Roseimaritima multifibrata: one gene and its partner. The protein of the gene in region 2 binds, or shares a complex with, the protein of the main gene of each other region. Links are inferred from orthologs where the notes say so. Each region holds a gene or a part of one and is shown on either strand. Other genes may lie near its edges.

What was found.
Region 1: the proteins of FF011L_RS19040 (region 2) and FF011L_RS10290 are in contact, whole or in part, in a solved structure (PDB 8RP0), measured with the Escherichia coli proteins. The link is inferred for Roseimaritima multifibrata from one-to-one orthologs.

Annotation. Positions count from the first base shown.
Region 1 is NZ_CP036262.1:2,806,243-2,811,006, forward strand. Bases 686-3,685 are described here. They hold FF011L_RS10290 (anthranilate synthase component I family protein), read right to left. Parts: upstream 2,882-3,685; coding sequence 1,490-2,881; downstream 686-1,489. Other genes in these bases: FF011L_RS10285 (hypothetical protein), read right to left, coding at 686-1,203; FF011L_RS10295 (DUF6513 domain-containing protein), read right to left, coding at 2,878-3,685. In the rest of the region: more of FF011L_RS10285, read right to left, coding at 184-685; more of FF011L_RS10295, read right to left, coding at 3,686-4,368. UniProt on the Escherichia coli protein: Part of a heterodimeric complex that catalyzes the two-step biosynthesis of 4-amino-4-deoxychorismate (ADC), a precursor of p-aminobenzoate (PABA) and tetrahydrofolate.
Region 2 is NZ_CP036262.1:5,249,433-5,254,124, reverse strand. Bases 625-3,552 are described here. They hold FF011L_RS19040 (anthranilate synthase component II), read left to right. Parts: upstream 625-1,758; coding sequence 1,759-2,346; downstream 2,347-3,552. Other genes in these bases: FF011L_RS19030 (hypothetical protein), read left to right, coding at 2,914-3,552; FF011L_RS19035 (DUF447 domain-containing protein), read left to right, coding at 2,343-2,924; FF011L_RS19045 (citrate synthase), read left to right, coding at 625-1,693. In the rest of the region: more of FF011L_RS19045, read left to right, coding at 374-624; more of FF011L_RS19030, read left to right, coding at 3,553-3,873; FF011L_RS19025 (methyltransferase domain-containing protein), read left to right, coding at 4,102-4,692. UniProt on the Escherichia coli protein: Part of a heterodimeric complex that catalyzes the two-step biosynthesis of 4-amino-4-deoxychorismate (ADC), a precursor of p-aminobenzoate (PABA) and tetrahydrofolate.

The DNA.
Region 1 (4,764 bases), 2.4 Mb from region 2 along the record:
GAGATTGCTGCGTGGGGGTTCGAGGGGTGGGTGACGGTTTTGGGGCCTGGATTTGGCTTTTCGGTGAGGAGTTTTTGACGTTTTGGGACGTGTTTTTGGGCATGTTGATGGACCGGTAGCGATCAAAGGCCGGTTTTTGACTTTTGAGACGTTGTTTTTGGAGGTGGGGACCGATTGGCTAGGTCAGACTGTCGACCAGGTATTGTCTAGCGGAGCGGATATCCTGCCGGCGGCTAAACGCCGATTGATGGCGTCGCGGGTGTGTCGGTCTAGGGGCGATTTACAGCGACGCCCCATTTTCGCGTGCCGTTCGATTAACACTTCCAGGTTGACGGTTTTTCCTCCTAGCTCCATTGGGCTTTGGAATATGCTAGCCGGCAGGCGATCGGAAGCTTGCAGTTCCGGGCGTGATTGAATGGCTAGATGCCAAAGCAGTTCTTGGTAGGCCTCAAGTTTCATGGGAATGCATCCAAGACGTTCGTTTAGGGCTTCCCTTTTTCGTGCCTGTTCCTCGATCTGGGCGGTGGTGAGTTTGTTAGCGATGACGACCTTCTTGCCGTCGACTTCGCCTTCCAGCTCCAGCGGCGCCAACCATGACTCGAGATTGGCTGCCTGGCCGTCAAGCGTTTGTAACCGGTCGCTGATCGAAACTTCGGCAAAGTCGTCTAAGGCGTCGGCCAAGCCGGCTCGAAGTGGGTTTAAATCGACGTACAGCATCCCGGCTAGAATTTCCTCTTCCGTCGGCAGACGGTTCATTTTGAATCGACTACCGAAAAGGTGACCGGTTACTTCGTCCTCTTTGTTGCAGCGTCTGGAAAGCGTTTGACACATTTGCCGTACAAACCATGAAATATTCGATAGCCTTGCGCGACGCTCTTCAAGTGCTTGCGGGTCGTTGACGATCTGAGCGATTTCGGATTCTGTGATCTCTCCGCCGTTCTTGTTCCGACATTTCGCTCGTGAGGTGACGGAAAGCCAACGAATCGCGACCTCACGTGGCGTCAACTTGGCTGCTAGGTCAGGCCGATTGCGGAGGACGGCATGCCAGTGGTTGGACAGGATGCTATAGGCCAAAACATCGATGCAAAAGAAACGCGCAAGCAATGCCATCCGTTCTTTAAACCAGTCTCGTCGATGCCTGTGGTCACGTCCAAAAACGGGTTCGACTCCGAATAGATATGTGCCACGAGTTGTGCGGTTCATCACATGATATACGCTCACCTCGTTTGCCTTGAACACTTCACTTCGATTTACATTGCACATTGGATCTGCCCCATGCAAGAGAAAAAAGCGAGTCAACTTGACTCTTGTATCCTACCGCTGTCGGGGGAGACGATCAACGTGAAAAACAATAAATCCTGTGGGCTGTGCTAGCAATGCTCGGCGCCCGTTGAGGCATCGATCGGCTTTGGCACTGAGCGTATCGAAGTGCTGGGGAGCGTGCAGGCGATCGCTTGGGGTGGTCGCCAAAACGTTCGCTCCGTTTGCTTTACAGAATGGCTCGCAGCATCCCTTCCGCCTTGTGCCACGTTTCTGCTTCTTCTTCGACCGGATCACTTTGAGCCGTAATTCCGCCTCCCACTGGAATTTGAATCCAGCCGTGGGCGATGGTTAGCGTGCGGATCAGAATATTCCAGTCAGCGTTGCCACCGGTGCTTAGGTAACCAAGCGATCCGCAGTACGGCCCACGACAATGAGGCTCCAGTTGTGAAATGGTCCGCATCGCTTCGATCTTCGGGGCTCCGGTGATCGAACCGCCTGGGAAACAGTCGCTTAGCAGGTCTTCAATCGTCCGGTCGGGGCGAAGGTCGCCACGCACGATTGAAACCAAGTGTTGTACAAAGGCGTAAGATTCGACCTGACACAACGCTTCGACGCGGACGCTTTCGTCAACGCATGCTCGAGACAAATCATTTCGCATGAGATCGACGATCATGACATTTTCGGCGTGGTCCTTTTTGCTTTGACGCAATTGATCTGCGAGGGCTTCGTCCTGAGCTGTATTCCCCGTGCGTGGCACTGTTCCTTTGATCGGACGTGTTACCACTTTGTCGGCGATGACTTGTAAAAATCCCTCGGGGGAAGAACTAAGGACCTGGAAATCGCCCGCATCCAAATATCCGGCCATTGGAGCCGGGTTGGTTGAACGAAGACGCTGATAGATGTCGGCTGCTGGTTCCTGTTGCGGATATAGCAATCGCTGAGCGAGATTGACCTGGAAACTATCTCCTTTTCGAATTCGCTTCACGATCTGGGCAACGGCTGAGCGAAAACCGGCGGGAGAAAAATTGCTGGTCAGTTCGGGAGAGCGCGCGGTCGGGAATTGACCAGATACCGGGCGGCGTGTGAAGTCTTGACTTTGGGCTGGAGCCTCTGTTGCGGGGGCTTCAAGCCAGCCTTGAATTTGATCATGGCGAAGCTGCGGCGAATCACTCCAGGGCTGAACGATTAAATCTGCGTGTTTTTGCTGATGGTCAAATGCAATCACCCAGTCATAGACCCCAAGCCAAATAGGCGAGGTGGGGAGATCGTTGGTTGGCAGTTCGCCGATCGATTCAAGCCACTGAGCCGCGTCGTAACCTAGCAGCCCTGCCACGCCGCCCTGAAAAGCTGGGGCTCCTGCGATCGTCGGAGAGGAGAGATAGCGAGCGCGTTGCAGTGCCAGCCATTCCAGCATCTTTTTCCAACCCGATTCGTCAGATGGTCGTAGACTGAATTGATCGATCGGGTCGGAGGTCAGATAAGAGTATTGGCCCGTGCCATCGGGACCGGTACACGCACTGTCCAGCCATAAACAGCCAGGACGCCTTGCCAGTCGCTGAAAAACGTCTAGAGGGCGAAAGTTTGTTGGGAAGCGAAACGTTAACGCAGCGGGCTTCATGGATCGGTCTTCTGGTTCTCGCGATCGTTTGTTTTGCCGGATGGGGGCTTCGAACGATGGCGGCTGGCTCGGCTTAGTCGATGAGTTTTTTCAGCTTGAGTTAACATGCCCCACGATAGGGCTTCGTCCTGTTCGTATTGTTTTCCCAAATGCAGTGCGGTCATCGCTTTCGCCATTTCGTACCCAAGATAGAAAGCGTGGCTCGCATCAACGTTGTCGCTCTGTTGGTGCTGAAGCAGTTCGGCAAATAATTCGAAAGGGTCTTTTGCCTGAAGGTGTAAGCCAGCAGATAGCAAGTGGATTTGTTCCTGCTGCGCGAAAAGACGGTAGTTGTTGTCCTTCAGCTGAGCGGCCATGGATGCGAACATTTCGTCTGAATGAGGTCGCAGTTTAGGGTCTCTTAACATCACTAGCGAGGGATCGATTCTCTTGGGTGGAATTCCATGCTGCACAGAATGATGCACTAAACGCCGGCCATGATCGCATTCACGAACCGATGACCTTGCCCAGTTGATCACCTCGGTGGTCAGGACGCTCCGAATTCCTAGTTCCTGACAGATTCCTAGGAGGAGGACGTTGACACCGGCGGAATCGACATCGGTCAATTCCGTCAGGTTTCCAATTCCCATCATCATTTCGATTTCGGGAAATTGTTTCCGCACGGCACTGTAACGCTGCAAACTGGCAGTAAAGCCGCTGGGGGCCCCATTTCGGACAGGGCCGCCCATCCCGATGGGTTCCAGGATTGGATCGATTCGCATGGGAACGTTTTGGGTTGCCAAAAAATCGATGGTCTGCAGCAGCGAATCCAAGTCGTCGGGGCGATCGGGAACGACGACCACCTCAACGCCCCAGTCCAAGGCTTGTTTGCGATTCGATGCATTGACCGATAGGACCAATTCGGCGCCACAGCGGGCTGCTTCCTTTGCCTCCCAAGGGTCAAACGTGTCGATCGAAACTTTTATCCCTATGTCGCGGATCATGGCGACCGTGCTGCCGACCGAGTCCCAACGTCGACCGGGGCTGCAACCTAAATCGATCCAGTCGGCCCCGTCGCTTTTCAATCTTGCAACTTGTTTGCGAAGGTCCTCCGCCGGGAGCCTGGACGCATGGTTGATCTCGGCCAGAATTTCAATGTCGTACCTGCCAAAATCCTCAAGCATCGACTGGTCGGAGCCAAAGGAATCGGGCAACATGCGGAGATCCTTAGGGCCGACCGATATGGGAACCGATGTCGCCTGTTGGAGTTCCTCTGGTTGATCGATATAGCCGGGAACAAAAATCTCTGTTGCCTGAGACGGGATCTGCCAATGACGCTTTATCCACTTCGGTGTCATTAACGCGGCTACGGTTATCGGCAAGATGTCGATGGTGAACGCAAAACCGATCTCGTCAGCAAGGTTCACAACCACCTCTTTCAATGCGGGAGCGGCTAGCTTTCCCGTGATGAAATGGATGTGTCGTTGTTGACTGGGGGAATCACTCACGCTCAATGGCCACAGAAAGAAGTTGGGTTGTCAAAGTTGACAGAAAAAAAGTAACGATAGTTTAACAACTAGCTCTTGACCGATCGATGGAAACGCATAAAACAACGACGAACGAGAGACTCGTGTTGTGCCGATTGGTTTTCTTCAAACGATGAAGAGAAGAGCACTGATTTGCACACGTGGCCGGAGTCTCTCGTTTTTTTATGTCCACATTCAAACGTCGGCTTCACCGTTCATCGTTCACCGTTATCAACATCGCGATGAGAATATGTCGTGATTCGTTGTCTCATGATTCGTTCTCTGGTCGACTAAGGCCAGATTGGACGCATGTTGCTTAACGCCTGTGTGTGTCCTTCATGTAACGGGCAAGCAACGCGTCTGGTTGGAAATGGCATA
Region 2 (4,692 bases):
AAGCCATGCGGCGTTCTTCGAGTTTAAGCCATGCGGATTGGATTCATCCAGGAGGTCCCTATTCTTCCATGACCAATTTCGCCGGATTGCAGCCCTTGAAACCTGCTTGCTGCCCTGCCCTCTTGGGCGAGGTGGGGGCGCCACTGCAGGTGGACGTAACGAGAGTGACCGTCTTTCCAAGGGGGGATGGGGACGAGGCCCGGTGTCGACGGTGGGCGTCCCGTGGGCGGGGGATGATTAATTCCGTCTACGTGGTTACCGATTCGCCCTGATTTGGTGGTCAGTGGGGGACCGTCGATTGTCGCCCAGAGATTGGCCCGCTACACTGCGGCTTAATAGTTTGCAAAGCATCATTGGTCCTCCGGAGAGCAGAATGTCTACGGCTGTCAGTCGCGAACCGTCCAAGAAAGACCCGCTAAACCTGACACTACAAGGGCAGGACATACAACTTCCGGTTCTTGAGGGAACCGAAGGGGAAGTTGCGATCGATATCAGTCAGCTACGTAAGCTGACCGGGGCGATTACTTTGGATGAAGGTTTCGTTAATACCGGTAGCACCACCAGCGCGATTACCTTTTTAGACGGCGAAAAAGGAATCCTGCGTTATCGTGGTTACCCGATCGAAGTTCTCGCCCAAAATTGCGATTTCCTAGAAATCAGTTACCTGCTGATCTACGGCGATTTGCCTAACGCGGCTCAAGCGGCTGAGTTCCGCAGCAACATTCGTGAACATACCCTGATCCACGAAGAGATGCGTTCGTTCTACGATGGCTTCCCTCGCGATGCCCATCCGATGGCGATTTTGAGCAGTGTGGTTGGAGGCCTGTCGACCTTCTATCAAGATTCACTTGATCCTTCCGATCCGCGACAAGTGGAAATCTCCATTCATCGCTTGTTGGCAAAACTGCCGACAATCGCTGCTTATAGCTATAAGAAATCAAACGGCCAGCCGTTCATGTACCCGCAGAACCGCCTGGGGTACTGCGAGAATTTCTTGCAAATGATGTTTGCCACGCCGACGGAATCTTACGAAATCGATCCCGATTTTGCCGATGCACTGCGGTTGCTGTTGATTGTCCATGCCGACCATGAACAAAACTGTAGTACCTCGACCGTGCGGATGGTGGGCAGTAGTAACGCAAACCTGTTCGCTTCAATCTCCGCAGGAATTTGTGCCCTGTGGGGGCCATTGCACGGTGGAGCCAACGAAGCGTGCGTCAATATGCTTGAACAGATCGTCGCCGATGGTGGCGACGTCCAGAAGTATATCGATATGGCGAAAGATAAAACAAACAACTTCCGCTTGATGGGCTTTGGTCACCGCGTCTATAAAAACTTTGACCCGCGTGCCAAGATTATTAAGGCCAGCTGCGATCGCTTGCTGGAAAAACTAGACCTGGATGATCCGCTTTTCGAAGTCGCTCAGCGATTGGAGGAATCGGCGTTGCAGGATGAGTATTTCGTTGAACGAAAACTTTATCCGAATGTCGACTTCTATTCGGGTGTGATCTATCGAGCCTTGGGAATTCCGGTGCAGATGTTTACGGTCCTGTTTGCGATCGGCCGGTTGCCCGGCTGGATTGCCCATTGGCATGAAATGCATCAGTCCCCAGGGAAACGTATCTATCGCCCTCGTCAGGTTTACACTGGGGCGACCGAACGTGCATTTGTGCCTCTGGATCAGCGGCCATAGAAGAGGATACGTTCCTGATCGCACTGAATCGAACTTTGAATGATTTTTGCGGATGACCTTTGCGGATGATTTTACTGCTCGATAATTACGATTCCTTCGTTCAGAACCTGGCTCGCTATTTGCGATTGCTGGGGAAAGAAACCAAGGTGATCCGTAGTGACCAGATTACGGTTGCGGAAATCGAGCAACTCGATCCGGCAGCGATTGTTCTGTCGCCGGGACCACACGGTCCGGCCGATGTCGGTTGTGGAGTGGAAGTGGTGCAGCAACTGCACATGCAGATTCCGATTCTTGGGGTCTGCTTGGGGCACCAGACGATCGCTCATGCGTTCGGCGCAACGGTCGCTCCCTGCCCTACCATGCATGGCCAAAGTAGTCGGCTGAGCCATTCAGGGCTTTCTGTTTTTGCCGGCTTGCCCTCCTCCTTTTCGGTTGGCCGATACCACGCCCTCTCGGTACGACGCGACTCTTTGCCCGACTGTTTGCAAGTGACCGCGGTCAGTGAAGATGGCCAAATCATGGGGGTCCAGCACCAAGACTGGCCCGTTCACGGCGTTCAGTTTCATCCTGAATCGGTGCTGACTCAGTTTGGGATGGAAATCTTGCAAAATTTTTGTGCGGTCCGGAAACCTGCGACTGTGGCAACATCGTGATCCTGGAATCTCTGGTCACGACGGTCGATGCCACTGGGAAACCTCATCTTGCTCCTTTGGGGCCCGTTGTTGATCGGCAGTTCGAAAGTTTCCAATTGCATCCGTTTGTCGGGACGCGGACTTTCGCTAATTTGCAGGCGACCGGCAGAGCCGTTGTCCATGTCACGGATGATTCCCTGCTGTTGGCGCGATCGGCCATCGGATATGTCCCGGCCGAAACGCTGGTTGAATGGGTAGATATCGCGGGCGATCGCTTTCCTGTCTTAAAGGACTGCTGCCGCTGGTATGCACTGCAGATGACCGACTGGGAGGATCACCCCCAGCGACCGACGGTGCAATCCGTTATCTTGCAGCAGCAGCGAGTACGCGATTTTTTTGGCTTCAATCGAGCTCAGTCGGCGGTGGTTGAAGCGGCCATCTTGGCGACTCGCGTTCACCTGATTACCGATGACGTCCTTCGTCCCCAGCTACAACAATTGGCCACATTGGTCGAGCGGACCGGCGGAGACAACGAACAGCAAGCTTTTGCGCTGCTTGAGAAATACATTGACCAAACGGCCTCCAAACGTGAACTCTGATCGCTCGGGTATCGATATTCGGACCGGGGCACGGTTGCATTTTGGATTGCTTGATACCATGGCTCCATTCGGTGGCGTGGGGTTGATGATCGATCGCCCGCAGACGTTTGTTCGCGTCGAGCCAGGCGAACGTTTTGCGGTTCGCACGCCCGCGGTATCCGAACAACTGGATCGAGGTCAATCCGATCGCGATAAAGCGGATGTCGAGCAACGCGTGTTGAGTGTGACTCGCCGATTCTGTCAACAATTTGCGGCCGATTTTCCGGAACTGCCTGCGGTGACGTGCACGGTTTTCCAGCGTCCCGCAGCCCACACGGGACTGGGAACAGGGACTCAGTTGGCCTTGGCCATCGCCAGTGGCTTATGCCAACATTTGAAGCCAACCTTTGCAACCAAGCGGATCATCCAGACCGTCGCGGGTCGCGGCGCTCGTTCTGGAGTCGGTAACGAAGGTTTTTTCTCTGGAGGTATGATCGTCGATACGCCACCCGTGCGAGCGATCGACTTTCCCGGTGAATGGACGATGGTGCTGTTGCAGCCTCAGGTGGCTTTAGAACCGGTTGCTGGTTTGGAAGAGAGTCAGCGGTTTTCGCAATTGCCGGTCCCTGCGGAGTCCCATCGGCGGTCACTGATGGAGGGGCTACAGCGTTTGGTCTCCGCCGTCGAACAACAGAACTTCGCGGAGTTTTCCGAAGCCGTCTACGAGTACAATCATCGCAGCGGAGAATTGTTTAAAGCCAGCCAGGGGGGCGCCTATAACGGAGCGGAAGTGACCCGGTTGATTACTCAGCTTCGAGAGATGGGGATTCAGGGCGTCGGGCAAAGTTCTTGGGGGCCCACGGTCTTCGCCTGTTTCCCAACGCGTTCGGATGCCGAAACATTTTGTCAGTTTCCTCCAGCAGCATCCAGCACCGCCACCTTGGTCAGCGCCCAAGCCATTCGGCACTAGGGTGTCGGGATGGTCTTTTTAATCCAGCGATTGGCAGATGCATTGCTGTTGGGGATAAGCCAAGGATCCGCGTCGCAAGCGAATCGCGACTTTGAATAATCGGACTCGCACGCATGCAGCTAGTATACTAGGGGACGCGGCAACAAGCGGTGGATGGATGCGCCGCAGCGCTGTAAACAGATCCCCAAGATCCCTTCATTTTAAACCATCCCAAGCACCGTGATTGACATGTCTTTCCCACGCCAACGCGTTGCCGAATGGATGGATGATCCTGCGTTGTCGCCAGAACGACATCGCCATGCCCTGCTGGGGTTGCATCGGCTGAATCAAATCAGCGGTGTGTCGGGCGCGATGATGCGGCAGTTGATGCGGTTTGCGGCAGCCACGCCGCACCGTCCGTTAAAGGTTCTGGACATCGCGGCGGGGAGTGGTGACCTGCCGATTGCGTGGCTTTCAATGGCTCGTCGACGTGGGATCCAGTTGTCGGTGACCGCGTTGGACATCAGCGACGTGGCTTTGCAGACCGCCAGCAAATGGGCGGCTGAGGCAGGCGTTGAACTGGGGACGATCTGTCGTGATTGCCTGCAAGACGGGCTGCCGGATGGTTTTGATATTGTGACCTGTTCCCTCTTTATGCATCACCTTGATCCACCCGATGTCAGTCGTTTGGTTCAGGAAATGTGGCGTGCAAGTGAGCGAGCGGTCGTGATTTGTGATTTGGAGCGATCTCGTATGAATCTGGCGTTGATTGCTGCATCCGCACGGTTGGTGACTCGCAGCGATGTCGTCCATTTTGATGCGTCGGCAAGCGTCCGCGGA